Linked DNA regions of Latilactobacillus sakei subsp. sakei DSM 20017 = JCM 1157. The protein of the gene in region 2 interacts with the protein of the main gene of each other region in a pairwise test. Links are inferred from orthologs where the notes say so. Each region holds a gene or a part of one and is shown on either strand. Other genes may lie near its edges. The genes, in order: rlmB and tsaE.

Region 1 (14,971 bases), 340 kb from region 2 along the record:
GATAGCCAAAAATACCAAATCCGTAAATACGGCGAACACGGTATTAGTCACGGCTATATCTTACAAGAAACAGCTGACTTTTTAAACCAACCAGTCGCAGATTTAAAATTGATCACCCTACATCTTGGTGGTGGTTCTTCAATCACAGCTAGCCAAAATGGCAAACCAGTCGATACATCAATGGGCTTCACCCCACTTGAAGGTCTTCCAATGGGCACTCGTGCTGGTTCGTTAGATGCTGCTATTGTTCCCTTCTTAATGAATGAATTAAATAAGAGTGCCGACGAAATCATCACGCTCTTAAATACAGAATCAGGAATTCTCGGCGTTTCAGGTATTTCTGCTGATATGCGTGATATCCAATCATCATTGGCGACTAATCCTCGTGCCGAATTAGCTTATGATATGTTCATCACTTCTGCTGCTAAATTTATCGGTAGCTACTACGTTGAACTTGGCGGTGCCAATGTCATTACTTTCACAGCCGGAATTGGTGAAAATGATGCTAAAATGCGCGCTGATGTCTGCGACCGCTTAGCCGTTTTAGGCGTTAAGATTGATCCAGAACGGAATGAACAAGGCCATGGTGCGCGTCAAATTAGTACCGACGATTCAGCTATCAAGGTCTTGATGATTCCTACTAATGAAGAATTAGCGATTGCCAAACAAGTTCAAGCACTCGTTTAAATTTAATCGATAAGCATTTAAGGTTTTACACCTTAAATGCTTATTTTTGTACCTAAATAATTCGCTTTTGTATTAATAAACGAACTTTAATTGTATTATTTTTATGATTTTTCGTATTTAGTCTTAAAAAATAAGACCTTTTGGTGTACAATAAGGCAATAGTTCTTATTTCAAATAAATTAAGAGGTGCATTATGGACAAGAGAGTTGATTCTATATCAGAAACACGAACGAATTGGGTAGAACGTCAATTCAAAATTAAGGAAAGTGGTTCAACCCTTAAGACTGAAATCATCGCCGGGATTACAACTTTCATCGCGATGTCATACATCCTATTCGTAAACCCTACAATTTTAGGAGATGCTGGTTTAGATAAAGGCGCCGTCTTTGTCGCCACAGCACTTACCGGTATCGTCGGTTGTTTAGCAATGGCCCTCATTGCCAACTACCCAATCGCAGTTGCCCCCGGACTTGGTAGTAACGCCTTTTTCGCCTACTCTGTTGTTTTAGGCATGGGCATTCCTTGGCAGACAGCTTTAGCCGGTGTTTTTGTTGCTTCCTTACTCTTCATGCTTGTCACTGTTTTAAAAGTTCGTGAAGTGGTGATTAATGCCATTCCCGCCAATCTCAAATCTGCGATGGCTGTTGGTATTGGGTTATTCATCGCTTTTACCGGTTTAAAACAAGGCGGTCTAGTGGTTGCCAGCGCCAAATCTTTCGTTACCATCACTAACTGGTCTAATCCGCATGTTTGGTTAACCGTCTTCGGTCTGATCTTAACAGTCGCTTTACTCGCTCGTAAAATTCCTGGCGCCCTCTTCATTGGGTTAGCCGCTACTGCCATCATGGGTGTCGTTACCGGTTTAATCGCAATGCCAACCGGTGTTGTTTCTTCAATTCCTAGCCTCGCACCAACTTTCGGTGTGTCTCTCATTCATCTTAAGGATGTTTTCTCAGTTCAAATGGCGGTCGTTGTTCTCGTCTTTTTCTTCAGCGTGTTCTTCGACACAACTGGGACCGTGATCGGTTTAGCCCAACAAGCCGGCTTCATCAAAGATAACAAAATGCCTAAAGAAGTCGGTAAAGCCCTCTTCGCAGATTCAACCTCAATGATTGCCGGTTCCGTCTTTGGCTCAACGCCAACTGCTTGTTATATTGAATCTTCAACCGGGATCGCCGTTGGTGGCCGTACCGGTTTTACCGCAGTCGTTGTCGCCATCATGTTCGCTCTTAGTTTATTCTTTTCACCTTTATTAGCAGTTGTAACATCTGAAGTAACTGCTCCCATTTTAATTATCGTTGGCTCCTTCATGATTAAATCAATCGCCAACATTGATTGGTCTGAATTTGAAACAGCATTCCCTGCTTTTATGATCATCCTTTGTGTCCCATTAACCTACAATATCTCATACGGCTTGGCTTTTGGTTTAATCTCATACCCCATCACAATGATTGCGGCTGGTAAGGGTAAAAAAGTGCATCCGATTATGTACGTTGCTGCCCTCTTATTCTTAGTCTTACTCTTTACAATGCACGAATTACCCGGTAAATAAAAAGGAGTTTTTAATATGGATAAATCAACTTTAAAGCAACTCATCGATCAAGCTGCCGGTCGCAAACCAGCCGACACAATCATCAAAAATGCTAAAATTGTCGATGTCTATAACGCCCGGATCATCGAAGGCACTCTCGCTATCGCCGATGGCCGTTTTCTGGGAATTGACGCAGCTTATACAGCCGACAATGTTATTGACGCACACGGTCAATACGTCGTACCCGGTTTGATTGATCCTCATATTCACATCGAATCAGCTAACGTATCACCCGCCGTTTTCGGCTCACTCGTGACACCGCATGGGACGACCACCATTCTCGCCGATCCCCACGAAATCGTCAACGTCGCCGGTATGCGCGGTCTTGAATACATGGTTGCTTCTGCCAAAAATACAGCACTCGACATCAAGTATACGATGCCGTCCTGTGTGCCTGCTGCAAATCCAACCCTCGAAACATCTGGTGCTGTCATTACCGCAGATGAGATTAAACAATCTTACGACCAAGGACTAACTTATGGCCTTGCCGAATTCATGAATTATCCCGGCGTCGTCAATGCCGACGATGGCGTTTTAGATGAATTATTAGTTTCACTTAACGCACATAAAATGATTGATGGCCATTCACCCGCATTACACGGTCAAGGTCTCAATGCTTATGCAGCCGCAGGAGTTCACAACGATCACGAATGCACACAAGTTGATGAAATGCTCGATCGTATCAGTCGTGGTATGTACGTTTACCTCCGTTACGGGACAGTTTCTAAGAATATGCCAACGCTTTTAAAAGGCGTTACGCCTCAAAACGCACGCTTCTGTTGCCTCTGTGGTGACGATTTACAATCTGTTACCCTTCGCGAAACTGGCCACTTGGACGAAAGCATTCGTGTCGCCGTTCAAAACGGAATTGATCCGCTAACCGCCATTCAGATGGCCACCATCAACACAGCTCAATGTACCGGCCTCAGCGATCGTGGTGGTATTGCGCCTGGTCTCAAAGCTGATTTCTTATTGGTCGACGACCTCGAACACTTCAGCGTTAACCAAACCTTTATTGATGGTCAAAAGATTGCTGCAAACGGCGCTTACTTATTAACAACTGATGATTCCGTCGCCGGCTTTTATGATCTTCTAGAAACCGTTCATCTCGACAATTTTTCAGCTGATCAATTAAATCTCAATCTCATCAGCGACAAAGCCCACGTGATTGGCTTACAAAGCATTAGTCGCACTCAAAACCTTGTCTTGCCTGTTACACACGATGCAGATGGTGATTTTCACTACAATCCTAGCGAAGATATCGTTAAAGTTGCCGTGATTGAACGACATCATTTAACCGGCAATGTCGGGGTTGGCCTTTTAAGCGGCTTTGGCCTTCAAAATGGCGCGATTGCTACCAGCATCGGCCATGACAGCCATAACTTAGTCGTTGTCGGCACTAACGACGCGGATATGGTCATGGCCATCGATGCGCTCAAAGCTTGCCAAGGTGGCGGTGTTGCCGTTCAAAATAGTCAGGTAATCGCAACCCTTCCATTTGTAATTGGTGGTTTAATGAGTACTGAATCAATTGATTCACTCATCGCCCATCAAAAAGCATTTAATACCATTTGTCATGAACAACTCAACGTCACTGCCCAATTTGATCCGATTATGAAACTCGGCGCAATGCCACTCGATGTGATTCCAAACTTACGAATTACTGATAAAGGCTTAGTCGATGTGACTAAATTTGAAATTATTGATATCAATGCCTAATCAACGGCACAAAAAAAGCGTTCATCCGAAAGGATGAGCGCTTTTTGCATTACCAACTTAGAAGCTAGCAATATCAACTTTGACACCAGGGCCAAATGTTGAGCTAACTGATAAACTTGTAATGTATTGACCTTTAGCTGAAGCAGGACGAGCTTTGATGATCACGTCTTGCATAGCTTTAAAGTTTTCTACTAATTTAGCAGCATCGAATGATACCTTACCGATTGGTGCGTGAACGATACCAGCTTTATCAACACGGTATGCTACTTGACCAGCTTTAATGTCGTTAACTGCTTTAGTAACGTCCATTGTAACTGTACCAGTCTTAGGATTAGGCATTAAGCCTTTAGGTCCCAAGACACGGCCTAAACGACCTACTTGAGCCATCATTGGTGGTGTAGCAACGGCAACGTCAAAGTCTAACCAGCCGCCTTGGATCTTTTCAACTAAATCTTCTGCACCGACTACGTCAGCACCAGCAGCTTCAGCTTGTTTTGCTTGTTCGCCTTGAGCGAAAACAATAACGCGTTGTGTCTTACCTGTACCATTTGGTAGTACGACAGCACCACGAATTTGTTGATCAGCTTGTTTAGGATCAACGTTTAAACGATATGCAACTTCAAGAGATGCATCGAATTTTGCAAAATCAACTTTCTTTACTAAGTCGATTGCTTCTTCAACAGTGTATGCTTTAGCAGCATCCACTTGTTTTGCAGCTTCTAAATAATTTTTACCTTTTTTAGCCATTAGGGTTTTCCTCCTTGCAATTGTGGTGAACGGTTTTTGACCTCCCACTTGATTTTTCAACTTTCATTGAAAATCCGACTGAAAGTGTCAAGCATGAATTAACCTTCGACAGTGAATCCCATGCTTCTTGCAGTACCTTCAACCATGCGCATAGCAGCTTCAACGTCTGCAGCGTTTAGGTCTTGCATTTTAGTTTCAGCGATTTCTTGCACTTGAGCTTTAGTTACAGTTGCAACCTTCTTAGTGTTTGGTTCGCCAGAACCTTTTTGAACACCTGCAGCTTTCTTTAAAAGAACTGCTGCTGGTGGTGTCTTTGTAACGAAATCGAATGACCGATCCTCGTATACAGTAATGACAACAGGAATCAATAAACCAGCTTGGTCAGCTGTACGTGCATTGAAATCCTTTGTAAAGCCCATGATGTTGATACCAGCTTGACCTAAAGCTGGACCTACTGGTGGTGCTGGAGTTGCTTTACCTGCAGGAATTTGAAGTTTTACGATGTTTGCTACTTTTTTAGCCACGAAACATACCTCCTTAAGTCCGTGATGTGGTTAAGATGGCCATTATATTTGGTCTCCCACTAGTGTATGAAAACATACTCTCATAATATACCAATCAATTCTGAAAAATGCAAGCTCTTTTAAAATTAGTCTTGCCACAAAAAATCACTAATTGCCTGATCGACTAACCGATTTTCGTGCAACATGCTGTGAGCCCCACCGGCACCTCTGACGAGCATTTCTTGATACCGGTCGATTCGCCCCCGCAATAAACTACGCAGCGCAAAACTGCTATCAACGGCCACTGAGCCGTCGTGACGGCTAGTGCCCAACAATTCGCCAGCGACATTCAAAATACTAATTGCCGTTGGAAAATGCGCTACTCGTTTGGCCAAATAATTATAATTGGCCGTTTTTTTGCGTGGTCCCCGTTGCGTTAATTCGCTCCAAAAGACCGTTGCAGTATCCGGCCCAATCGACGGATCATTAACCGGTGCTGCTAGTAATACGACTGCTTTAACTGGCACGGCAGTCGGCTTTAATAAGTAACGTAATACTGTGATGGCCCCCATCGAGTGTCCCACCAAATTAATCGTGGTTACGTCGTAATCTTTTTTCAAGATAGCCACAATTTGGCTGAGCCAGCGAACTTGATCCTGCACATCAGCGTGATTATTTTGAAATAGGACTTGGATCGTCGGATTACTGGCCGTCAATTCTTGTGGGCCTTTAAACGTTAAGGTCCCGTCGGCAGCAACTTTGATAACTAACGCTTTTTTGGCGACCCCCGTTTTTTGCAGACGCATCAATAAATGCCCCATAGAATACCGATTACCCCGATAACCGTGGATAAACAACGTCGGTGCTGTTTCATAATGCGTTAGTCGTGGACACCAGTGATGCTGTACGTGAGCTAATTTATAATAATCGAGCCCAATTAAACTCACTGCTGCCACAACTAAAATAACAATGACTGCTAATAACTGATTAATAATCTGCCACATATTCATCACATCATTCTGTCTAAAATAAGAAGTGCGTTTGAAACGCTTTGACTTTGAGCATTAGCACAGAAGTCAGTTTCAAAAAGCACGTTTCCACTATTAATATTCGACTATCAAATAAGGGACCGCAACAAAAATTACTTTTGTCACGGTCCCTCGATTATTACTTAAACGTGCTTTTACCAGTAGCTTTCTGTGCTTTGCTACACTTATCAAACCGGCGATTGCATCGCCAATTCGCCAAGTTGGCAAATGCTCAAAAGCTAACCACTGGTAATGCACTCTTAATTAAACGTGTTCTATAAGCCATATCCTTGCGGCTAACGCCGAATGCCAAACGATTGCTTGCAGCAATCATTCGCCACTCTCTGTTAGTCCTCAGGATATACCCGGCTTATGGCGCACTCTAAACTAATTCGTCTACTTGATCGTAGTCTAATTCTGTTGCCGTTTCACGGCCGAACATATCGATATTAACTTTTAACTTCATCTTTTCGTCGTCAACTTCTGTAATTTGACCAACTAAACCAGAGAAAGCACCATCAACGATTTTAACAGATTCGCCCACTTTGAATTCAACATCCAAATGACGTGTGCTCATGCCTAATTGACGTAAAATTTGGCTAATTTCATCGTCCAATAATGGGGCTGGTTTACTACCGGCACCGTGAGAACCAACAAAGCCAGTTACACCAGGTGTATTCCGAACAACGAACCAAGCTTCGTCTGACATCACCATTTCAACCAAAACATAGCCAGGGAAAGTTTTCTTCATATCAACTTTATCCTTACCGTTTTTGATTTCATGTTCTTCTTCTTCAGGTACAACAACGCGGAAGACGTTGTTTTCCATTCCCATTGATTGGGCACGAGATTCTAAGTTCGCCTTAACTTTGTTTTCGTAGCCTGAATAAGTGTGTAATACGTACCAGCTTTTTTCGAGTGATTCAACCATGTTTGTTCTCCTTTAAATACCAAAATAAAAAAACTCCGACCACGCGAAGTTTTCTGCTTGCCACAAGTATAGCAAAACCAGCTTCATTAAGCTAGTTTTAAAAAATAAATAGTTCAAGAAGTTTGAGAATTGCTAAGTCAACGACGCCAAAGAAAATTGCGTATAAAACTGATGTCATCACAACAGTTGATGTATCCTTACGCGTTTGTTTGGCATTAGGCCAAGTAACAATTTTCATTTCTTCAACAACGCTTTTTAAAAACTTAATCATCTTCATCCTCCTATGTTAACGTGTTTCTTTATGTTGTGCGTATTGTCCGCAATGTTTACAATATTTGTTTAACTCTAGACGTTCTGTCCGATTCTTGTTTTCAGCAACGTAATAGTTACGTGAACCACAGACAGTACAGGCTAAGGCGACTTTCTTAACACCCATGACTAAAAGCCCCTCTCTAAGTGATGTTTATCCCATTCACTTTATCATGTGCAGGCGAACCTGTCAATCTTAGAATCCATCAACAAAAGCGGTGAACCCGTTTAGTCCGGTCCCACCGCTTTTGGTTAACGATTCTCTTGATAATACCGTTTTAACTTAGTCTGGCACCTTGATTGGCCTCGTTTCAACTGGTCAATCGTACAATCGAGTTGGCAACAAGCTTCATCAATTGAAAGCTGCCCGGTCAGCACCCGAAACGACACTAATTCAAAAGGCGACAGCGTTTCAAGATAACATCTCAATTCAAACTGCGATTGATAGTAAGTCATCGTATCTTCTGAAATCGCGTCGTGTTCCGGCCGCTCCGCAATCAATACTGCCTGACGATCACCTCGCCGTTTTTGTGCGAGTTCTCGTCGTAGTAAATTTAAAATGTGGTTTTTAAACCGTAATTTATAGAAACTCCCAAAACTTTTGCCTTTTTGACAATCGTAACATTGGCAAGTTTCGTAACAAACAATCCGGGCTTCTTGTAACCAATCGTCTTCATCGAATAACCGGATATAATATGGCGCCACGGTGTGATACACCATCGGCAAATACGCCTTGAATAATACATCTAGTGCTTGTGAATCATTCTGAGCCACTGCTGCAATCAGCAGTTCGTCGCGCTTTGTTTGTTCCATTGACCGAAACTCCCTTCACGCAACAACCATACTGTTATTTTAGCAAGAGTTTGCCCAATCTGTAAGCGAACGCCTGTTTAATCAGTCTTTTCGTCACTCAATTGGTCGCGCATCTGCGCTAAACGTTCTAATTGATCGTCATTCCACGGCCGATTACGTTGCATCACCTTACTGTGATAACGTTTAGCGTCATGGTCAATCTCGCGGTGCGTCCGCTTAATCTCGCGATAGAAATCATGCGAAGATACCCGCAAAGCCCCCCGCGAAAAGATTGTCCATTGTTCAGCTTGATCGCTTGAAACGACGGTGACCTGATTAATTGGTGACATCAATTTACCAGCTAAGGCTTCAATATAACTATCAGCGGTTTCATCTTCTTCAGTAAAAACGACCTCAAGATTATATTGCTCATAGCTTTGTTTAATCCCTGGCACATACATCGCATCAAAGACGAGGATAATTTCGATTTCGCGAAACTTCCGGTACTCCGATAATGTTTGCAATAAACTATCACGCGCATCTGCCAAGTGATCATTTTGCTTTAACTTATTTAATTCAGGCCAATTACCAATAATATTATAACCATCTGCAATTAAAATCTGCTTTTTCATAAGCTATACCAAAGGTTGACGGCTATTATAAGCCTGATACATGAGAACCCCCGCAGCAACACTGGCATTTAAACTTTGCACGTGACCCACCATTGGGATTGTCAAAGTTTGATCAACTTCTTTTTTAACGATTGGTGAAAGCCCCTTGCCTTCGTTACCAATGATTAAACCGATTGGGCCCTTAGCATCCCACTTACGATAGTCGGTGCCGGCCATGTCGGTGCCAAAAATCCAGAGACCGCGGTCTTTAAGTTTTTTGATTTCTTGCGTTAAGTTCGTGACGCGCGCAACTGGAATATGTTCGATCGCACCCGTTGACGTTTTAGCAACTGTGGATGTTAATCCAACAGCACGGTGTTTTGGAATGATAATTCCGTGTACACCAACTGCATCAGCTGTCCGCATGATTGAACCCAAGTTATGCGGATCTTCCAAGTTATCCAAGATTAAGATAAAAGGTTCTTCTTCTTGCGCTTTGGCCTTAGCAAAAATATCATCAACACTCGCATATTCAAACGGTGCGATTGCTAAGATAATCCCTTGGTGATTTTGACGATCGCTCAATAAGTCCAACTTGTTCTTAGGCACATTTTGGATGATCAATCGTTTTTCTTTCGCTAATTTAACGACATCGTGTACGAAGTCAGCTTTCAAACCATCTTGAAGGAAGATTTTGTTAATCTTCTTGGCGTCGCTCGTCTTCAATGTTTCTAAAGAAGCATGTTTCCCGATGACGAAATCAGTTTGTTCTTCAACCGCTGCTTCTTCTACAGGTGCTGCTGGTTTCTTGTTAGCTGGGCGCCGTGTTGGCTTAGCAGTATTTTTAGCCGTCCGACGACTATTAAATTCATTATTCTTCTGATTATAAGATTGGTTATTATTTTTTCTCATGGGTCCTCCCAGCGTCGACTTGTTGAATACACCAGTGGGCTAATTCAGCGACGCGCTCTTGTTGTTCAGTTAAGTATAGATAGCCAAAAACCGCTTCAAAGCCAGTTGAGGTCCGATAAGTCGAAACACTCGTATTCTTGGCTTTCGTATAACTTTTGGCATTTCTACCGCGTTTAAAAATATTCATTTCTTCTTCTGCTAAATAGTTATCATCGATCATCAAACCAATCAAAGCAGCTTGCGCTTTAGCAGACACATAGTGTGTTGCGACTTGTTGCAAGCGAGTAGGTTTGGTTAAGCCGAGTTCTAATAAATGGGCCCGCACGTAAACTTCATAGGCTGAATCCCCCATGTAAGCTAAGGCAATCCCGTTTAGTTGTAAAGCATTTTTCATGCGCGTCTCCATCTCATTCCTTGTGGTGTATCTTCCAAAATAATCCCTTGATCCTTCAATTGGTCCCGAATCGCATCACTCTTGGCGAAATCTTTAGCTGCTCGAGCGGCTTGGCGTTCTTCAATTAAACTTTCAACTTCTGTATCCAATAATTGGTCCGCTTTAAACGCAACACCAAAAATGGCTAATAGTCGCGTTAAACGAGTTGCCAATGACGTTAATGTATCGGCTTGAACCGTTGTCTGTTCCAAATATTGGTTACTTAATTTAGCAAGTTCGTACAATTGGGTTAAGCCGTTTTGAACGTTAAAATCATCGTCCATCGCTGTGACAAAAGCTGTTTCCAATTCAGCTGCCTTATCCATCACAATTTGATCTTCGCCTGGTTCAGCCGTTGCTTGACGGAAAGCCAGGTTATCAAGTGTTGTCTTCAAGCGATCCAAATTAGTTTGGGCTTCTGCCAACAATGATTGGCTGTAGCGAATTGGCCGCCGGTATTGCGTACTACTCATCAAGAAACGCAATGCTTGTGGATTAACTTCTTGAATCAAATCGTGAACCGTCACGAAATTGCCAAGTGACTTACTCATCTTTTGATCGTCATCCCCAACCGTTACAAACCCATTGTGTAACCAGTAGTTCACAAAGGTTTTGCCAGTCTTGGCTTCACTTTGGGCAATTTCATTTTCGTGATGGGGGAATTCCAAATCTTGGCCGCCACCATGAATATCGATCGTATCGCCTAAGTATTTAGTCGACATCACGGAACATTCGATGTGCCAGCCAGGTCGGCCCTTGCCCCAAGGTGATTCCCAAGCAATTTCGTTGCCTTTTTCAGCTTTCCATAAGGCAAAATCGATTGGATCTTCCTTACGCAAGGTTTCTTCAGTAGCTGTATGTTCGCTGGCACCTTGTTCGAGTTGATCAAGATCTTGACCAGCAAGATGACCATAAGCCTTAAACTTACGAGCCCGGTAATAAACATCGCCGTCAACAGCATAAGCATAATCTTTAGCAATCAAATCTTGAATAAACGCTATGATTTCTTCAAGATTATCAGTTGCTCGTGGATTAAGCGTTGCTGGTTCAATATTGAGGGCTTTAGTGTCTTCTTTAAAGGCCGCAATGTAGCGGTCCGCTAATTCAGGCACGGTGATGTTTTCCACGTTAGCCGCTTTAATCATCTTATCGTCAACATCCGTAAAGTTTGAAACGTAATCAACTTGATAACCGCGGTATTCGAGATAGCGGCGAATCGTATCAAACGCAATCGCACTACGCGCATTACCGATATGAATATAGTTATACACAGTTGGCCCACAGACATACATCTTAACGCGGCCTTCTTCAAGGGGTTTAAACGTTTCTTTTTGGCGTGTGAGGGTATTATAAACAGTAAGCATCGAATCTTCCTTTCTTAAACGTGCTTTCATTAACAGCTTTTTCCGCTTAGCTATGTATTGCAAACGACCGACTCTGTCGGTCATTCACAACACTGTGCTAATGCTCAAAAGCTACCCGTTAATGACGCACTCTTCTTTTAAACGTGCTTTTTGGTTGCAACAACTTCCGCTTAATCTAAAATTACAAATAATCCTAAAACCGGGATTATTCGTAATTTTTTATTAATACTCAGTTGCTGACCGCATCCAAGAGCACTCTTCTTTTAAACGTGCTCCTGCAGGCATATTTCTGTGCTTAACCAAATTTACCAAACCGGCGATTACATCGCCAATTCGTCAAATCCAGTTAATGCTCGAAATATAAGCGCCCGCTGTTGCACTCTTCTTTTAAACGTGCCTTTTCAGGCATCTCCCTCCGGTTAACCCTGAATGTCAAACGATTACTTACAGCAATCATTCGCCATTCTGTGTTAATCCTCAGGAGATAACCGCCTGAAAAAGCACTCTTCCAAATAAAAAGCGCCCTTTGTTAATTAACAAAAGACGCCGGTTGAGCGTGGTTCCACTTTTCTTCGCAAAAATGCCTCAAGCAGATAACGGTGTCCCGACTAGTAGCCAAAGTCTACTAGCATCTCCAAGGTGCATTTCGATTAACCCAATTACTTCTTCACAGCGCCCAGAAGCTTTCTGAAAATCCGGCTAATCTACTTCTTCTCTTCATCAATTTATACAATTTAGTTAGTCTCAATAATACCGATTATTGGTGACCGTGTAAAGTCATCTGAATGCTTATTTTTCATTCAAGCCTTTTTGTTGATGCGCTGGTTTGGCGAAAATCATCCGCCCAGCAGCAGTTTGTAAGGCACTTGTCACAATCACATCTAATGGTTTATTAAGATAATGTTGGCCATCTTCAACAACAATCATCGTCCCGTCTTCAAGGTAAGCGACCCCTTGTTGACGTTCGGTTCCGGCTTTGACCACTGTGACAGTCATCGCTTCACCAGGTAAGACAGCTGGTTTCAACGTATTGGCCAATTGATTGATATTAAACACAGGAACGTTTTGGAATTCACAGACTTTATTTAAGTTGTAATCATTTGTGACCACAATTCCGTCTAGCAACTTCGCTAACTTGACTAATTTGCCATCGACTTCCGTTAAATCTTCGAAATCACCATCGTACATTTCGACAGATAAACTTTCGTCCTTTTGTAATTCATTCAAGATATCTAAACCACGACGACCACGCGCCCGTTTTAAGTTGTCTGCAGAATCGGAAATTAATTGTAATTCATGTAATACGAAGTTCGGCACCATCAACGTGCCTTCGATAAAGCCGGTCTTAGCAATTTCCTTAATCCGACCATCAATGATGACACTCGTATCCAAAATCTTGTACTTGCGGAAATTGTCGTCTACTTTGCGTTCCAAGACATCGGCATTACGCTTCTTAGGTTGTAAGAACTTACGCCATTCATCTAAGCGGGTCGTCCCCACCTTGAAGCCTAAGTAACCAAGCGCAATCATCAATAGGATTGGCACAACAGTGTTCAGAACAAAAATCGGCATCCGGTATAACGGAATTGAAACAACATTCGCTAATAACAAGCCAATTAATGAAAAAACACTCCCAAATAATAGGAAACTAGGTGATTGTTTAAACAACGCCTTTTCCAATTGACGCATCGCCCGTAACATCGGATTAGCCAACACCAGGAATAAAAGATAAAAAATAATTGCACCTAACACGGCATTGGTAATGCCATTATTGAGATATGTGACTAACTCTAAATGAACAACTCGCCAGAATTCCGGAAAGGCCGTGATCCCTAAAGCACCCCCTAGAATTACAAAGACAATTCCTAACACTCTTCTTTTAGTTAATGGTTTTTGTTGCATCATAAAACCTCCTCTCGCACCAACTTATGCCTAGTTGAATACTTTTTTTAAAGTTTCTGCAATAGTTGTGACCCCAACGACTTGAATATCAGTTGGTGGATCCCAACCTTGCAAATTATTTTTAGGAACATAAATCCGTTTAAAACCTAACTTCGCCGCTTCGCCAACGCGTTGTTCGATCCGGTTGACCCGCCGAATTTCACCCGTCAAGCCAATTTCACCGACAAAACAATCGGTTGGTGGAATTTCTTTATCGCGATAACTGGAAGCAATTGAAACGGCCATCGCCAAATCAATCGCTGGTTCATCTAACTTAACGCCACCGGTTGCTTTAAGATAAGCATCTTGGTTTGAAAGCATCAAACTCGCCCGCTTTTCTAAAACCGCCATAATCAATGACACCCGATTATGATCTAACCCTGAAGAGGTCCGTTTCGCATTCCCGAACAAGGTTGGGGTAATCAAAGTTTGTAACTCAACCAAGATTGGTCTTGTCCCTTCCATTGAAACCACAACTGCTGAGCCAGTCGCACCGGCTAGTCGTTCTTCAAGGAAAATTTCGGATGGATTAGCGACTTCTTGCAAGCCCGCTTCCCGCATTTCGAAAATCCCGATTTCATTGGTTGAACCAAACCGGTTTTTAACAGATCGTAAAATCCGGTAAGTGTGATGGGTGTCACCTTCAAAGTACAACACGGTATCCACCATATGTTCCAAAATCTTAGGGCCGGCAATCGCCCCTTCCTTCGTCACATGTCCCACCACGAAGATGGTAATTTGATTCGTTTTAGCAATCCGCATCAATTCTGCGGTTACTTGGCGAACTTGCGAAACACTCCCGACTGCGGAAGTCACTTCTGGTTCACTCATCGTTTGAATCGAATCAATCACGACGTATTCCGGTTTGAGCGTTTCAATTTGGTGGCGAATATTGCCCATATCCGTTTCGGGATACAGATACAATTGATCGCCATTAACCCCTAATCGATTCGCCCGCATCTTAATTTGTGAGGCACTTTCTTCACCTGAAACGTATAAAATCTTACCCACTTTTTCAAGTTGCCCTGAAACTTGTAGTAACAAGGTTGATTTTCCAATCCCAGGATCCCCACCGATTAAAATCAGTGAACCCGGCACAACGCCGCCACCTAAAACACGATTCAATTCATTTAATTCCGTTTTAACACGGGGTTCTTTTTGGATATTAACGGTGCTAATTTTTTCAGGTTCAGTGGCGCGCCCTGAAATTGTGAAATTTGATTTTGCCGCTGCGGCTGGTTGTTCACGTTCTTCAACCATTTGGTTCCAAGCACCACAATTCGGACAGCGCCCCAAGAATCTGGGGGAACTATAGCCACAATTCTGGCAGACAAACTGCGTTTTAACTTTAGCCACAAGATTCTCCTTTACTACCCTTATTGTCTACTATTTTAGCACATATC
Region 2 (14,923 bases):
TAGTATTACAGGGTTTATTGGTACCGGGGGATGCAGTGGCGGTTGAATCGCCATCGTTTTTCCATGAAGCAACCTTATTTGAGGCAACGGGGATTCGCTCGTTTGGTGCACCGCTCGATGCAGAAGGCATTCAATTGGCTGCGCTGGAGCAGCTGATTGTAAAGCATCGCATTAAATTAGTCATTCTCAATCCAAATTATCAAAATCCGACGGGTCAAGTCATGAGCTTAGAACGACGACAGGCGGTTATTCGGCTTTGCCAGACTTATCAAGTGCCGATTGTTGAAGATGATGTTTTTGGTTGGTTACGCTTTGAAACGACGCCAGCCTTGCCAACGCTCAAGCAACTTGATCCTGAAAATGTGATTTATATGAGTTCTTTGTCCAAGATCATGGGTGCCAGCACCCGAATTGGGTGGGTCGCCGCAACGCCGCAAGTGATTGACCAATTGGTGCGTGTTCAGCGGGAAATGGATTTGGTTCCGAGTATTATGTCGCAAGTGATGGCGGCCTTGGCAATTCAGGAGCCGCATTTTCAAACGCAATTAGTCACGTTGCGTCAACAACTACAGACAAGGGCACAGCAGACGCAACAGTTTTTGGCGCGTGCATTACCTGACTGGCAGTTCAGTGTGGCCCAAGGTGGTTTTTATATTTGGGGGACACGAGCAGTTAAACCGTATGCACTAGCACCATTTGTTGCGTCGCATGTGGCACTAGCACCAGGCACATTATTTGGTGCGCACCAGGCTGCTTTTCGAATTAATTTTGCGCGTCTCAATACGTCTCAACTAACGGCATTGGCGCAGCGATTACAACAACTTTTAAATGAGGAGGACTGATTAATGACAGAAAAATTTATACCGGAAATTTATACACCACTTAAAACGAGTGTTGTTGGACCACCCGCAATTGCGCGCCAAGTTGGTGGTATTAAGATTTTAGGCCAAAAAATTAAAACGTTGATCTTCACGACTGACGTAGCAATCGTCAATAATACCAATGCGGATGCTGTATTAGCTGTTTATCCTTTTACACCACATCCCGCGGTAATGAATGCCATCAGTAATGTCGCGACCATTCCAGTTTTAAACGGGATTGGCGGCGGATTAACATCTGGTAGTCGCTCCGCATACATGGGCTTATTGGCGGAAGCGGCTGGTTCAATGGGTGTGGTGGTCAATGCGCCAACTTCTGTTGAGACCATTAAAATGATTAATAAGGTAGTGGATGTGCCAATCGTCGGTACGGTTGTCTCCGAACGTCAGAACTATGCGGCCCAGATTGAAGCCGGGGTTTCAATTCTCAATGTAAGTGGTGCGGCGAAGACACCAGCGATTATTAAAGCGATTCGCCAAAAATACCCTCAGATTCCAATCATCGCGACAGGTGGGCATGATGAAGAGGCCATTCTAAGTACGATTGAGGCTGGCGCCAATGCGTTGACCTATACGCCGCCGACTAACGGAGAGTTATTCGCTAAGAAAATGGCGGATTATCGTGCAGATTTAGATTAGTTGAAAGTTGACGATTTGTGAATTCCCCCGTATGCTTAAAGGATATTGAAGGAGGTTTTTGAATGATTCGTCAAGCAACAATTGAAGATGCACAAAGTGTCTTACCCATTATTAATATTGTTTTTGAAGAAATGGAGATGCCACTTTTTCAGGAGATACCGCTCGAAAATCTATTTAAGATCTTAAAACAAGCATTTGAGATGCCAGAATACCGGTATAGTTATGCTAATACGCTTGTTTATGAAGAAGACGGTGAAATATTAGGGATTATCGTTGGTTTCCCAGAAGAAAAGGAAGCCCACATCGATGATGTATTAGCACCACTTTTCCCACAAATCGGTTTACCTGAAGAAACTCGCTTTTTCACGGATAAAGAAGCCCAACCAGGTGAATGGTATTTAGACACACTAGCTGTGGCTGAACACGCACAAGGACGTGGTGTTGGGACCGCACTTTTGAAGGGCTTTACCTGATTACTTGAAACAACGCGGCGAGAAGATGATCAGCCTCAGCGTCGATTTACAAAATCCCGGTGCTAAGAAATTATACGAGCGCATGGGTTTTGTTAAAAAAGGTGAGCTAATGATTGGTGATCACCGTTATGAACATATGGTCAAAGCTATTTAATTTAAAATTTTAGAAAAAGGCTCGGACAAATTTACGTTTGTCCGAGCCTTTTACTTTAATAATAGCGATGATATACTAATACGAAAGTGGTTTAACACGTTAACTATAGAACGGTAGAATTGGAGGATCATTTAGAAATGAAGTAAAAAACGATGCGCTGGGCAAGGGGCTGTTCAATTGGTTGCCTAACTATCATGTTGTTATTTGGTGTACTTATTTTAACGATGTGTCATGTGCCAAAAGCAGAATACGGATCATATATTACGGCAGGTAATCGTTACTATCGAACAGTGCTGGGGATAGCACCCAAGATAACACACGATTGGATGTTTGCTGATGAAGACGGCGGGTTTGATATAACCGTTAAATTGACGAAAGAGCAACGTAAAAAGGCTTTAACAAGACTATATATGAAATCAATGTCAGGAGATAGTGAATATTCATTTAGGGGCACTTCGACAACTCCTAATATTGTTGGCTTATCAAAACAGGAAACAATGCTTTTGGAGCAGTCCAACGAATATTCAGAATTCAATCAACCAGTTTCTGAAATGCTGAGTGGTTTATTAGAAGGAAGTGCCGATAGAACAGAAATAAATGATTTGACCAATGGCGGGGAGATTCGCTTTTACTCAACTGAACTCGCTTTTTGGCGTCGTTTTTTAGAGCATTATACGTGGCTAAAGACTAGACCATTCAAAGAAAGAATCCAGTGGCTAAGTCGACAGACGAATAGTAGAACCTATTTTTATATTAAAAAATATATTCCGGTAAAAGAAATGTCAACGGGGATGCTCGCTAATTTGATTGAATCCGACGATGAGGGACTATCTGAACCAATGATGAAGCAATATTTACCCATAGAAATAATTCGGAATTTTCCAGTGGGTAGTCTTTATGAAATTGAACTTGAGAATCAGCAGTCTCGCAATTTATATGAGTCAAATGAAGCACACGAATTGATTAAAAGTCGGTATGAGTATCCGGTATCGTATTGATTACTAACCTAAAAAACGTTATTAGCACGAATGCTAATAACGTTTTTTAGTTTGGTGACTGAATCTTAATTTTACGATAACAGCGGCATGATCACCGTGGTCCATAGCCAGCTAAGTGGCATGACGAGGATCATTGCCGGGATCATATCCGCAATGGGAAACTCTTTAATTTTAACCATTCGGAAACCAGTTGCGAGCATTAAAAAGCCACCACAGGCTTTGAAATCGGCAATCATGGTAGGTGTGGTTAATGGGAAAATTAATTTAGCGAGTAAGAAAATAATATAGAAGATGATAAATTGCGGAATGGCAATGGCTGAAACGACATACCCTAAGTTGCAAGCAAAAATCGCTGCGGTGAAGAAATCGAGCACTGATTTGGAAATAAGGATGGTGCTATTACCAGTCATACCGGCATCGAGCGTACCATAGATACCGGTGCCGCCTGCACAAAATAAAACGATGACGGTTACGAGGGCTGAAATAAATTCAGCATCTGTCAAAGTTGTTTTACGAACTGGAAATAGTTTTGAAATGGGCTTTTCCATTAAGATGGCGCCACGATCAATCCAGTGACCGAAATGAACGGCTAGTCCAATGCCAGTCCCTAAGACAATTGCGAGGATAACGGCCGGCATATTTCGCATGACGACAATTGCGTTGATGCCCATTCCCATTGAACAAACGCCGAAGATTAAAGTGATCTCTGTTTTGAATCTAGCGGATAGTTTATCACCCAATAAACCACCGATAATACCGCCGAATAAGACGGATAATGAATTAATAATGACGCCAGTTGGCATTGTAAAGACCCCTTTAATTTTAAAAATAACATATTCAACTATACCAATTAAAAAAAGGGGACGCAAATTTTTATGAATTTAACGTTGGGCAACAAAAAAGTCACCGCTTTTGACGGTGACTCATTTGTTTAACTAAAGCGAAGCGTGTTAGGTGCTAATTTACGAATGAAAGCCTTCGGTTGTGTATACACCCAATGGTTTAAAACGGCTGCAATCAAGATACAAGAGACCTGATCTGCATCTTCCGCAATCGCTAATTTAAAAGTAGGCCCAGCACTTGTCAGGATGATATTAGTTTGCATGATGGTTTGGGTATGGTAGATAATGCGGTATTGATTCTGAATTAGGTCGCCCATGATTAGCCAGTTGAGATTTTTAACATAGACGAATTCATGCCAAACACCCCAAATCTTCTGGAGGCTGCCGATTGATTGGCCGTTTTGAAATAGTTCAAAACTGGGTGAAAACCCGAGTGATTTCTGTTTGATTTCACCGAGTAATTCACCCGAAAGCCGGTAGAGTGAAAAGCCATCTTGGCGTAAGCCGCGACTGCCGACTAAGAGGAATAAGGGCCGTTGGTGGTCATCCATAATCGTTGAGACCCCTTTTAAGGCACTTGCTTGATGCTTAATGTATAAATCAGGCATAACCTATCACTTCTTTTCGGCTGCTTGGTTAAGATCAATGGCGTGATAAATGGCTTGGGCAACGCCGTCTTGTGTGTTTTTAGCGGTATGGTAATTAGCTAAGTCGGTAATTGTGGGCACTGCGTTAGCCATCGCAACGCCAATGCCTGCTGCTTCGATCATGGAATAATCATTGAGATTATCACCAATCGCCATTGTTTCAGACATTGGAATTCCTTTTTCCTTGGCATAGGCTGCAAGTGCAATCCCTTTTTGCGCGTTGATGTGGTTGATTTCGATATTGTTGCTAGAAGAGGAGGTGACAATTAAATCGCCACGTTCTTCACAGAAAACCTTCACGGGTTCTAAATCCGCAAGACCTTTCGTACTGAAAGCAATAATTTTAACAATTTTGATGGTTGGATCAGCAATAATGCCGGCATAATGATCATCGACATAGTTGATATTCATTAATTCTAGACGCGCTGCAGCTAAGGCAACGGCAATTTTATAACTAGTATCAGGATTGAGGTCGACTAATAGATCGGCCACGTTTTGAATGCGATTGACCTGGCTGTCAGAATAGTTCCCGGCAGTGGTCATCAATTCAAAATAGTAACCACTAGCGCGTAATTCATCCGTAACTGCCACGACAGTAGCGGGTTCAATTGGAATGTTGATGACTTCGTTGCTCAATTGATCGAAGACTTGGGCGCCATTCATGGTAATTAAGGCTGGTTTGATACCACCTTCAGCCATTAGCGGAAGTGCTTCGTTGCGACTGCGCCCGGTAGCGACGATGAATTCAATACCAGCGTCTTGAGCCGCTTTGATGGCATTGATGTTACCGTCAGAAACCTGCATTTTATCATTTAAAAGGGTACCGTCCATGTCAGATGCGATAAGTGAAATCAATTCAATTCCTCCTGAAAACGTATTTTTAAAGACTTAGTTATATCTTAGCATGGGAGGGCACTTTCTTCTAGCAACTTGTGTTAAAACAGGATAAACTAATCGATGAGGTGAAAAAATGAAAACAATTATTCATAATGATTGGCAAACCGTCTTAGAACCAGAGTTTGCCAAACCTTATTATGGTCAGTTGCATCAATTTTTGAAGCAAGAATATGCGACGACTACGGTCTATCCGGAAATGCACCATATTTTCCAAGCTTTCGAGTGGACGCCATTCGAACAAGTCAAAGTTGTGATACTGGGTCAAGATCCTTATCACGGTCCACATCAAGCGCATGGCTGTAGTTTCTCAGTATTGCCAGGGGTTAAAGTGCCGCCATCATTAAAGAATATCTATAAGGAACTACAAACGGATGTCGGTTTTAATCCTGTTAATCATGGCTATTTGAAGGCCTGGGCAGATCAAGGCGTGTTCCTATTAAATACTGTGTTGACTGTGCGAGCCGGTGAGGCCAATTCTCATCGCCAGCAAGGTTGGGAGCAACTAACTGATGCGGCGATTGCGGCCTTGTCAAAACGCGGGCACGTGGTCTTTATTTTATGGGGCAATGCGGCTAAAGCTAAACGGGTCTTAATCGATGAAAGTCAAAATGCGGTGTTAACGGCTGTTCATCCAAGTCCGCTAGCAGCCTACCATGGCTTCTTTGGCTCCAAACCATTTTCACAAACAAATCAGCAGTTAAAACAGTGGGCAATGACGCCCATTAATTGGCAATTACCACAAGACGTTTCTGAACAAAAGTAAAACGCTCTCATTATTGACTTGTCGGACGATAAGAAACGTTGTATGATTGTATCAGATTATAAATAAAACGCTTTTATGGAGGTTACTATTTTGGATTTATTTGAAAGTTTGAAAGCAAAAATTACGAGTCATGATTTTAAGATTGTTTTTCCTGAAGGAACAGAACCTAGAATTATTGGTGCAGCAGCCCGTTTAAATGCTGATCGAATTTTAAAACCAATTTTAATCGGGGATGCAGCTGATATTCAAAGCATTGCATCTGCCAAAGGGTTTAACCTCACAGGGATTACAATTATTGATCCTAAAGCGTATCCTCAAGCAGATTTTGACACAATGGTAGCAGCTTTTGTTGAACGTCGTAAAGGTAAAGCAACGGCGGAACAAGCCCAAACTATTTTACAAGATCCTAATTACTTTGGCACAATGATGGTTTATCTTGATTTGGCCGACGGGATGGTCTCAGGTGCTGTTCACTCAACCGGTGATACAGTCCGTCCAGCTCTTCAAATTATTAAAACAAAACCTGGCATCCAACGGACAAGTGGGGCCTTCATCATGCAACGCGGTCGCGACAATGAACGTTATTTATTCTCAGACTGTGCGATCAACATCAATCCAAATGCACAAGAATTAGCAGAAATTGCAGTGGCTTCAGCACGCACGGCTGAATTATTTGATATTGATCCTAAAGTGGCACTTTTGAGCTTCTCAACAATGGGTTCTGCCCGTGGTGAAGAAGTGACAAAAGTCCAAGAAGCAACGAAGATTGCCCAAGAATTAGCACCTGACTTAGACATCGACGGTGAATTACAATTCGATGCCGCTTATGTCCCAGTAGTTGCTAACCAAAAAGCACCAGATTCAAAAGTCGCTGGGCAAGCCAACGTCTTCGTATTCCCAGAATTACAATCAGGGAACATTGGCTACAAGATTGCCCAACGTTTCGGTAACTTCGAAGCAATCGGTCCAATCCTACAAGGCTTAAATAAACCAATCTCAGATTTATCACGCGGGAGCAACGAAGAAGATGTTTACAAGTTAGCCATCATCACAGCTGCCCAAGCATTACAAAACTAGAGTGTCTTAGCATTTAATCAAAGAGGCTTAGGATAATGGTGACGTTATCTTAAGCCTCTTTATGTTTGCTTTTGAGAATCTTCGGATAGCAATGCTTTCCTCACTTGTTATTTTTCGGTATAATGCAGACAAAGAGTCAATAGAATGAGGCGAATTATGTTAGAATTTCAAACAACGCAACCAGAAGAAACGATTACGATTGCTAAAAAATTAGGCCGCCAATTGCAAGCAGGCGATGTTTTACTACTCGATGGTGATTTGGGTGCCGGTAAAACAACTTTCACTAAGGGATTAGCGGAAGGTTTGGATATTAAACGGTATATCAAAAGTCCCACGTTTACTTTGATTCGAGAATACCCAGATGGCCGGATTCCACTTTATCATATGGATGTTTATCGGTTAGAAGAAACCGGCGCCAGTGATCTTGGTTTAGAGGAATATTTTGATGGGGATGGCGTTTCAGTCATTGAATGGAGTCAATTTATTGCTGATGAATTACCAAGTGACTACTTGACGATTCATTTCAATAAAAATGATGACGACGATCAAATGCGGACACTTGTTTTTGAACCGCACGGTGCGCGTTACACGGCCTTGGTTGAGGCTAGTTTTGACAACTAAATCTTTAGTAATTCGGCCTGTGCAGGTAACGGATGCACGGGCTTATTTATGTTTTTTAAACCAAGTGGTACAGGAAACGCCATTTTTACCAATCGCAGCGGAAAACTTGGCGATGTCTGAGGCGTTTTGCGAACTGACGTTACGAGCCGTGCTTGATAGTTCAACTGATGCTTTATGGGTGGCAGTTGATGGGGCTAAGATTGTCGGGGCTGCTCGGCTTGTGAGTGAACCCGAACCAGGCTTGCAACACATTGGCGAAATAAGTGTTGCCGTTTTAAAAGTATACTGGCGACAAAAAATTGGCACACAATTGTTAGACGCACTATTACAAGCAATCAGCGCTAGTGGACAACCGCGCCGAATCGTATTAACAGTTCAAGCACGTAACCAAGGTGCGATTCAGCTTTATCAGCAATTTGGTTTTCAAATTGAGGCCAAACTAGAAGCGGGCTATTATGATCCGGCAGTTGGCATGCTGCCAGTATTGCAAATGGTGCGCTTGATTAATATAGAGTAGGAGATTTAAACGTGATACAACAACGGAGAAAAGGGATTTATTTAGCAATTTTAGGCTCAATTTTTTGGGGTATTCAGGGGCCAGTATCACAATGGCTATTTACAGATACACCAATTGCACCAGAGTGGTTGATGGGCGTCAAAATGGGGTTATCAGGGCTCTTCTTATTAGGTTATGCATTCAGTAAGCAACCGAAAACTGTCACAGCAGTTTGGCGGCAACCGCGAGATGCTGGGCGACTATTGGCTTTTGCTATTTTAGGATTATCGGCTGTCCAGTACGCTTATTTTTTAACAATTCAAGCTAGCAACGCACCGACTACGACGATTTTGCAACAATTAGGGACCGTCATGATTATCATTATCAGTCTTGTGATCTATCATAAGACACCTAGCCGAACCGAATTAATCGCTGTTATTGTCGCTTTATTGGGGACTTGGTTATTGGTCACTAAGGGGCAACTCACTCAGTTATCGATTTCAGGCGCAGCATTAGGCTTGGGCTTGTGTCTTGGTTTCTCAGGTGCATTAAATACGTTAATCCCAGGTAAATTATTTCAGAAGTATGATACGTTGGTGATTGTGGCCTGGGCAATGCTAATTGGAGGCGTGTTATTTAATGTGATTCATCCATTTTGGGTGGATGCACCACCAATGAACATGCCCACAATCATCAGTGTGTTATTCATTGCCATTTTTGGGACAGCTTTGGCTAACCTTTGCTTTTTAGGGAGCTTGAATTACATTACCCCCACAACAGCCGGTTTATTGAATACTTTTGAACCGTTAGCTGCGACAATTGGGACAGTGTTATTTTTAAAAACGAGTTTCAATCATTGGGAAGTCATCGGGGGCTTGTTGGTTATCAGTACAGTTTTCATTCTTAGTTTTGGAAATCGCCGGGGAATCAGCAAAAAATAAGTTAACGTAATAAAGTAAATGTGGTACAATTATTAGTGGATAAAAAGCTATTTAATCATTAGTGCGATTGCTAATGGTTAAATGTATTAATGACACACCTTAATGTTGATTTAGCTTTAATCCACCATTGCTAATAAAGAGGCTATCAGTAACCATTTCAGTTACTGATAGCCTCTTTTGTTGGTAGGATTAAATCGCTTTGAAGGGCATGCTATTTAAAACGTGCGTTCAAAGCTAACTTCTCCATCTTGCTACGTATTGCAAATAATCGACTAAAGTCGCTTACTCACAACACTATGCAAGTACTCGAAGTTAAACCACTTTGAAGGGCACTCTAGCCGATTATTTTCGTGACCTGTTTTAGTGGGTCTGTGCCAAACTCTTGTGCTTCTTTAATCAGAATTTTGGCGCATGCGATACTGTCAGCTAGTGCATTGTGGTGATTTTCGAGTGGAATTTCTAAGTTGGTACATAATGTATTTAACTTATGATTTTTAAATTGGGGATAAAGCCGACGACCAGTTGTTAAAGTGTCGAGGGCTAAATAGTGAGGTTCTGGGATGTCGTAGTGTTGGAGTGTGCTACGAAGGACACCGATATCAAAGGTCGCATTGTGCGCCACAACTAATTTTTGCGGTGTGAAAAAAGGTGCGATGTGTGGCCAAACTTGATCAAACTTAGGGGCTTGGGCCACATCATCTTCATAAATACCGTGAATCTGGCTATTACGGCTACTAAAATAAGTTTCGGGTTTAATAAGGGTGTAAAATTGATCGACAATTTGGTCGTTACGAACAACGACTAGTGCAATTGAACAAGCACTGTCGCGTTGACCATTGGCGGTTTCAAAATCCATTGCAACGAAATTCACTGTTTCTACCTCGCTTTATTTGAAGTTTGCTTATTCTAAGCGAATAAATCTTGTGTGTCAAGTTCTACGGGACAATGATCTGAACCATAGATTTCCGTATGGATTTTGGCATCCATTAATTTTGGTTGGAGCTCGTCAGAAGTGATGAAATAGTCAATCCGCCAACCGGCATTGTTATCGCGTGCATGGAATCGATAGCTCCACCAAGAATAAATATCGGCTTGTTCAGGATAAAAATAACGGAAGGTGTCTGTGAATCCAGATTGAAGAAGTGTCGTCATTTGGGCCCGCTCTTCATCAGAAAAGCCAGCACTCTTGTGGTTGGTTCGATCGTTTTTCAAATCAATTGCTTCATGCGCCACGTTTAAATCGCCGCAGAAAATAACCGGTTTTTGCGTGCCTAGTTGTTGCACGTAAGTTCTAAACGCGTTTTCCCAAGTCATGCGGTAATCTAACCGTTTTAATTGATTTTGCGAATTAGGGGTGTAGCAAGTGATCAAGAAAAATTGAGGGTATTCTAATGTAATTACACGGCCCTCATGGTCATGTTCAGGTTGTTGAATACCGTAAGTGACATTGAGTGGTTCATGTTTCGTGAAAATAGCCGTACCAGAATAACCTTTTTTCTCGGCATAATTAAAGTATTGATGGTAGCCAGGTAAATCAAGTTCAACTTGACCAGCTTGCATTTTTGTTTCTTGTAGACAGAAAAAATCGGCATCTAATTGTTCAAAGGTAGTCATAAAATCCTTTTTTAAAACGGCTCGTAAGCCATTAACATTCCAAGAGATAAATTTCATAGCGCTTCGCCTCGTTTCTATCCTATATTTTAACGGTCTATGAGTAATTACGCAAAAGAAGTGTTGACTGTTCAATTACGGTCTACTTTGTTAAACTAGAATAAGATTATTTGAGAGGAACGACAGCCGTGTTAAGTCAAATCAACGCATTTTTAGAAGCAAATCAAACAATTAATGTTAAAACCAATGAACCTTTAAGTAAATATACCTTCACCAAAACCGGTGGTCCGGCTGATTTATTAGCCTTACCAACGTCAGTTCCTGAAGTGCGCCAACTATTAGTAGCCGCTAAGCAGAATCAATTACCAATTACTGTGATCGGGAATGCTAGTAATTTAATCGTCCGTGATGACGGGATTAGTGGCTTAGTGATTATCTTGACCGCCATGGATCAAATCGATGTGCAGGGCACAACTGTGGTTGCACAAGCCGGAGCTGGGATTATCCAAACCTCTGAGGCTGCCTATAGTGGTAGTTTGACGGGGTTAGAATTTGCGGCTGGGATTCCTGGAAGCGTTGGGGGCGCGGTATTCATGAATGCTGGGGCATACGGTGGTGAGATTAGTGATGTCTTAACATCTGCCGAAATTTTAACGCAGGATAATGAAATTGAAACGTTAACGAACGTCGAATTAAATTTCAGCTACCGGCATAGTTTAATCCAAGAAAATGGGAGTATTGTATTGTCAGCCCGTTTTGAAATGGCTAAAGGTGTTGCACCAACCATCCGCGAGAAAATGGATGAGTTAAACGCATTACGCGCTGCTAAACAACCGTTGGAATATCCTTCATGTGGGAGTGTCTTTAAACGACCAGTGGGCCATTTTGTGGGGCCTTTAATTCAAAAAGCAGGCCTTCAAGGACATCAAATTGGCGGCGCACAAGTTTCAGAAAAACACGCTGGTTTTATTGTTAATCGTGGCGGCGCAACTGCCACTGATTATTTAACGTTAATTGCGTATATTCAAGAAACAATTTGGCACAAATTCGAAGTTCGCCTTGAACCAGAAGTGCGAATTATCGGTAAAAAATCAGAATAGTGAAAATGGGGGCCAGTCATTGTACGACCCCTATTTTTGCATGAAAGTGAGGGATTTAGATGGCTATCATTGAAGCTGTTATTTTGTTAGTGATGCTGTTGATTGTCGCTAATATCATCGGTCACTATGTACCACGACTACCGGTCAGCCTGATTGAAATTGGGTTGGGCTTGCTGGTGGCACTACTTTTTTCAGTTGAGATTCCATTAAAAACAGATTGGTTTATGTTAGTGTTTGTCGCGCCGTTGTTGTTTAACGACGGCCGCCGGTTTCCTAAAAGGGAATTATGGGCGCTGCGAGGACCGATTATTGGAAACGCGATTTTCTTAGTATTTGTCACTACATTGATTGGGGGCTTAGCGATTCATTTGCTAGTGCCTAAGTTGCCATTGGCGGCGAGTTTTGCGTTAGCCGCTATTTTATCACCAACGGATCCGATGGCGGTCCAGTCGATTTCAGAACAAGCTGACTTGCCGCCACGTGTTTTACATTTGGTTAGTGGCGAAAGTTTAATTAACGATGCCAGTGGCTTGATTAGTTTTAAATACGGGATTGCCGCTGCGGTAACTGGCTACTTCTCGATTCAACAAGCTGCCGGTGATTTCTTATACATCAGTATCGTTGGCGCAATTGCTGGGATGTTGTTGATGTATGCAATTCATTTTATTCGACTGTTTATGTTGCAACAAGGGATTGAAGATGTTGTTTTCCACACCGTCTTGCAGTTGATTACCCCCTTTGTGATTTATCTAGTGGTTGAAGATTTACTCCATGCCTCAGGTGTGATTGCCGTGGTTGTGGCTGGGATTATTAGTCACGCAAGTCGCAATATTTACTTGGATTATTTACCAGAATTAAAATTAGTGACGGAACAAACTTGGTCGATTGGTGTTTATTTATTGAATGGCCTTGTCTTTTTAATCTTAGGGATTGAATTACCAGTTGCGATGAGGGGGACGGTGCATAGTCCACTGATTAATACGGGAGAAGAAATTCTCCTGGTATTAGCGGTTTGGGGAATTCTAATTTTAATTCGAACCTGTTGGACATTAAGTTACTTGTTGTACACCAACAAATCGAATCCGAAGCAATTAAAAGATAACCTTAAAATTTCAGTCCTTTCAGGGCTTTCAGGTGTGCGAGGAGCCATTACGATGGCCGGGGTGCTTTCTGTACCGACTGTGCTTGCTGATGGGTCACCATTTCCAGAACGCGGTTTAATGCTATTTATTGCAGCCGGCGTTATTATCGTTAGCTTGGTGATGGCGATTATCTTTATCCCAATATTAACTAAGGTGAGAACGCCGATTGAATTACGGGGGACTGCCCACGAAGATACAAATGATGAGACAGGACTCGTACCAGTTGATGATCAACTGCTGAGTGAATTTGATGCCAAAATCTATATGTATCGTGTGGCAGTTGGGACGGTTGAATCGCTGCGTCATATTGAAAATAATCGGGCGGCACTAGATTTAATTGCTGAATATCAACTGATGATGCGCCGTTTTGAAAATCAACAAAATGAGCAGACAGAAGGCGATGAATTACCACCGTTGATTGCAGAAGAATTAATTTTGCGGCAGGTTGCCTTTGAAGGGGAACGGCAAAAATTAGAAACATTGCGGTCTGATGGTGAAATTACGGCCAAAACTTACCGTCGTGGTAAACGGAAATTACGGCAAAAACAAATTGCTTTGTCGGTGATTGGCAGTAATTTCAGTTGGCGTCATGTCCAATTGATGTTTTATAGAGGTTTGACGATGTTGAAGCGATTGATAGCGAGATTAAAGACATCGCAGAAATCGACAGCGGCGCTCACTGAATGGCGAACGACCGAAAAGGAAATGGCTAAAGCGGGCATCAAACAACTGTCGTATTTCTTGAAACAACCTGAGAACCGGCAGCATCATTATAACCGGCAAGTTATTTATCAAATTATTATTCGTTACCGGAATCAAATTGAAAATATGAAAAATATCGGCCATACGAAGACGGATATTTACGAACAACAACTACAAAAATTACGAATCAAGGCGCTAACGAGTGAACGACTTGCGATTCAAGAATTATTGGAACAGCATAAGATTTCATGGGGATTGGCGGATGAGTTACGCAAAGATATTAACTACGCTGAAAACGCGTTGATCTTGGCGGACACGGATACGGAATAAAAAGACGTTCAGGCAAAATTAATTTTGCCCGAACGTCTTTTTATTCTGTTTAAATATGATTTGTCTAAACGTGTTCTATAAGTCATATTCCTGTGGTTAACGCCGAACGACGAATAATTGCTAACGCAATTATCCGCCGCTCTCTGTTAATCCTCAGAATATACCCGACTTATACCACACTCTTCTTTTTTAAAATAATCGTCTTCTTCTAAAATAGCGCGTTATAATCGCAATTAAGATTGCCATTAGTCCTGATACCACTGAGATTAGAAGCCCTAGTTTGAAATAAGGTGGCCGGTAAGTCAGTTCAATTTGGTGATGACCCGCTTTTAATGGAACTGCGATGAAGTTCTTGAGCCCTTTGACTGCTTTTACGGGGTGGTTATCGACCGTTACTTGCCAGCCAGGGGCATAAGGAATCGTCGTCATTAAGACCTGATCCTTGTGCTTGATCGTGATATCACCGCTGATATGGGTATTTGAAAAGTGTTTGATGTGTAACGGTGATTGTTTTAATTGCGTTGTAATCTTGCTTAATGTTTCCAAGTTAAGACTGTAGAGATTGATGTTTTGAAGCCAAATTTCATCCTTTGAAAAGGCGATGTCTAACGT

Evidence for each region.
Region 1: the proteins of tsaE (region 2) and rlmB interact in binary tests that used the Escherichia coli proteins (3 or more experiments, as listed by UniProt). The link is inferred for Latilactobacillus sakei subsp. sakei DSM 20017 = JCM 1157 from one-to-one orthologs.

Annotation. Positions count from the first base shown.
Region 1 is NZ_AP017929.1:775,190-790,160, reverse strand. The notes cover bases 7,887-10,886. They hold rlmB (23S rRNA (guanosine(2251)-2'-O)-methyltransferase RlmB), read right to left. Parts: upstream 9,831-10,886; coding sequence 8,943-9,830; downstream 7,887-8,942. Other genes in these bases: cysS (cysteine--tRNA ligase), read right to left, coding at 10,221-10,886; LEUCM_RS03875 (Mini-ribonuclease 3), read right to left, coding at 9,817-10,224; LEUCM_RS03885 (NYN domain-containing protein), read right to left, coding at 8,406-8,939; LEUCM_RS03890 (sigma-70 family RNA polymerase sigma factor), read right to left, coding at 7,887-8,328. Also shown: LEUCM_RS03935 (acetate/propionate family kinase), read left to right, coding at 1-687; LEUCM_RS03930 (NCS2 family permease), read left to right, coding at 881-2,239; ade (adenine deaminase), read left to right, coding at 2,255-3,997; rplA (50S ribosomal protein L1), read right to left, coding at 4,055-4,744; rplK (50S ribosomal protein L11), read right to left, coding at 4,843-5,268; LEUCM_RS03910 (alpha/beta fold hydrolase), read right to left, coding at 5,394-6,251; transcription termination/antitermination protein NusG, read right to left, coding at 6,658-7,206; preprotein translocase subunit SecE, read right to left, coding at 7,304-7,483; rpmG (50S ribosomal protein L33), read right to left, coding at 7,493-7,642; more of LEUCM_RS03890, read right to left, coding at 7,768-7,886; more of cysS, read right to left, coding at 10,887-11,627; LEUCM_RS03865 (PIN/TRAM domain-containing protein), read right to left, coding at 12,417-13,529; DNA repair protein RadA, read right to left, coding at 13,560-14,924. UniProt on the Escherichia coli protein: Specifically methylates the ribose of guanosine 2251 in 23S rRNA.
Region 2 is NZ_AP017929.1:1,112,445-1,127,367, forward strand. What follows is about bases 6,305-9,256. They hold tsaE (tRNA (adenosine(37)-N6)-threonylcarbamoyltransferase complex ATPase subunit type 1 TsaE), read left to right. Parts: upstream 6,305-7,524; coding sequence 7,525-7,989; downstream 7,990-9,256. Other genes in these bases: pta (phosphate acetyltransferase), read left to right, coding at 6,382-7,368; LEUCM_RS05595 (GNAT family N-acetyltransferase), read left to right, coding at 7,979-8,506; LEUCM_RS05600 (DMT family transporter), read left to right, coding at 8,518-9,256. Also shown: LEUCM_RS05545 (aminotransferase-like domain-containing protein), read left to right, coding at 1-842; LEUCM_RS05550 (beta/alpha barrel domain-containing protein), read left to right, coding at 846-1,517; LEUCM_RS05560 (hypothetical protein), read left to right, coding at 2,297-3,142; LEUCM_RS05565 (DUF554 domain-containing protein), read right to left, coding at 3,214-3,945; LEUCM_RS05570 (LURP-one-related/scramblase family protein), read right to left, coding at 4,074-4,592; LEUCM_RS05575 (Cof-type HAD-IIB family hydrolase), read right to left, coding at 4,599-5,486; LEUCM_RS05580 (uracil-DNA glycosylase), read left to right, coding at 5,602-6,291; more of LEUCM_RS05600, read left to right, coding at 9,257-9,426; LEUCM_RS05605 (3'-5' exonuclease), read right to left, coding at 9,761-10,297; LEUCM_RS05610 (exodeoxyribonuclease III), read right to left, coding at 10,333-11,097; murB (UDP-N-acetylmuramate dehydrogenase), read left to right, coding at 11,226-12,137; LEUCM_RS05620 (cation:proton antiporter), read left to right, coding at 12,197-14,311; LEUCM_RS05625 (YfhO family protein), read right to left, coding at 14,501-14,923. UniProt on the Escherichia coli protein: Required for the formation of a threonylcarbamoyl group on adenosine at position 37 (t(6)A37) in tRNAs that read codons beginning with adenine.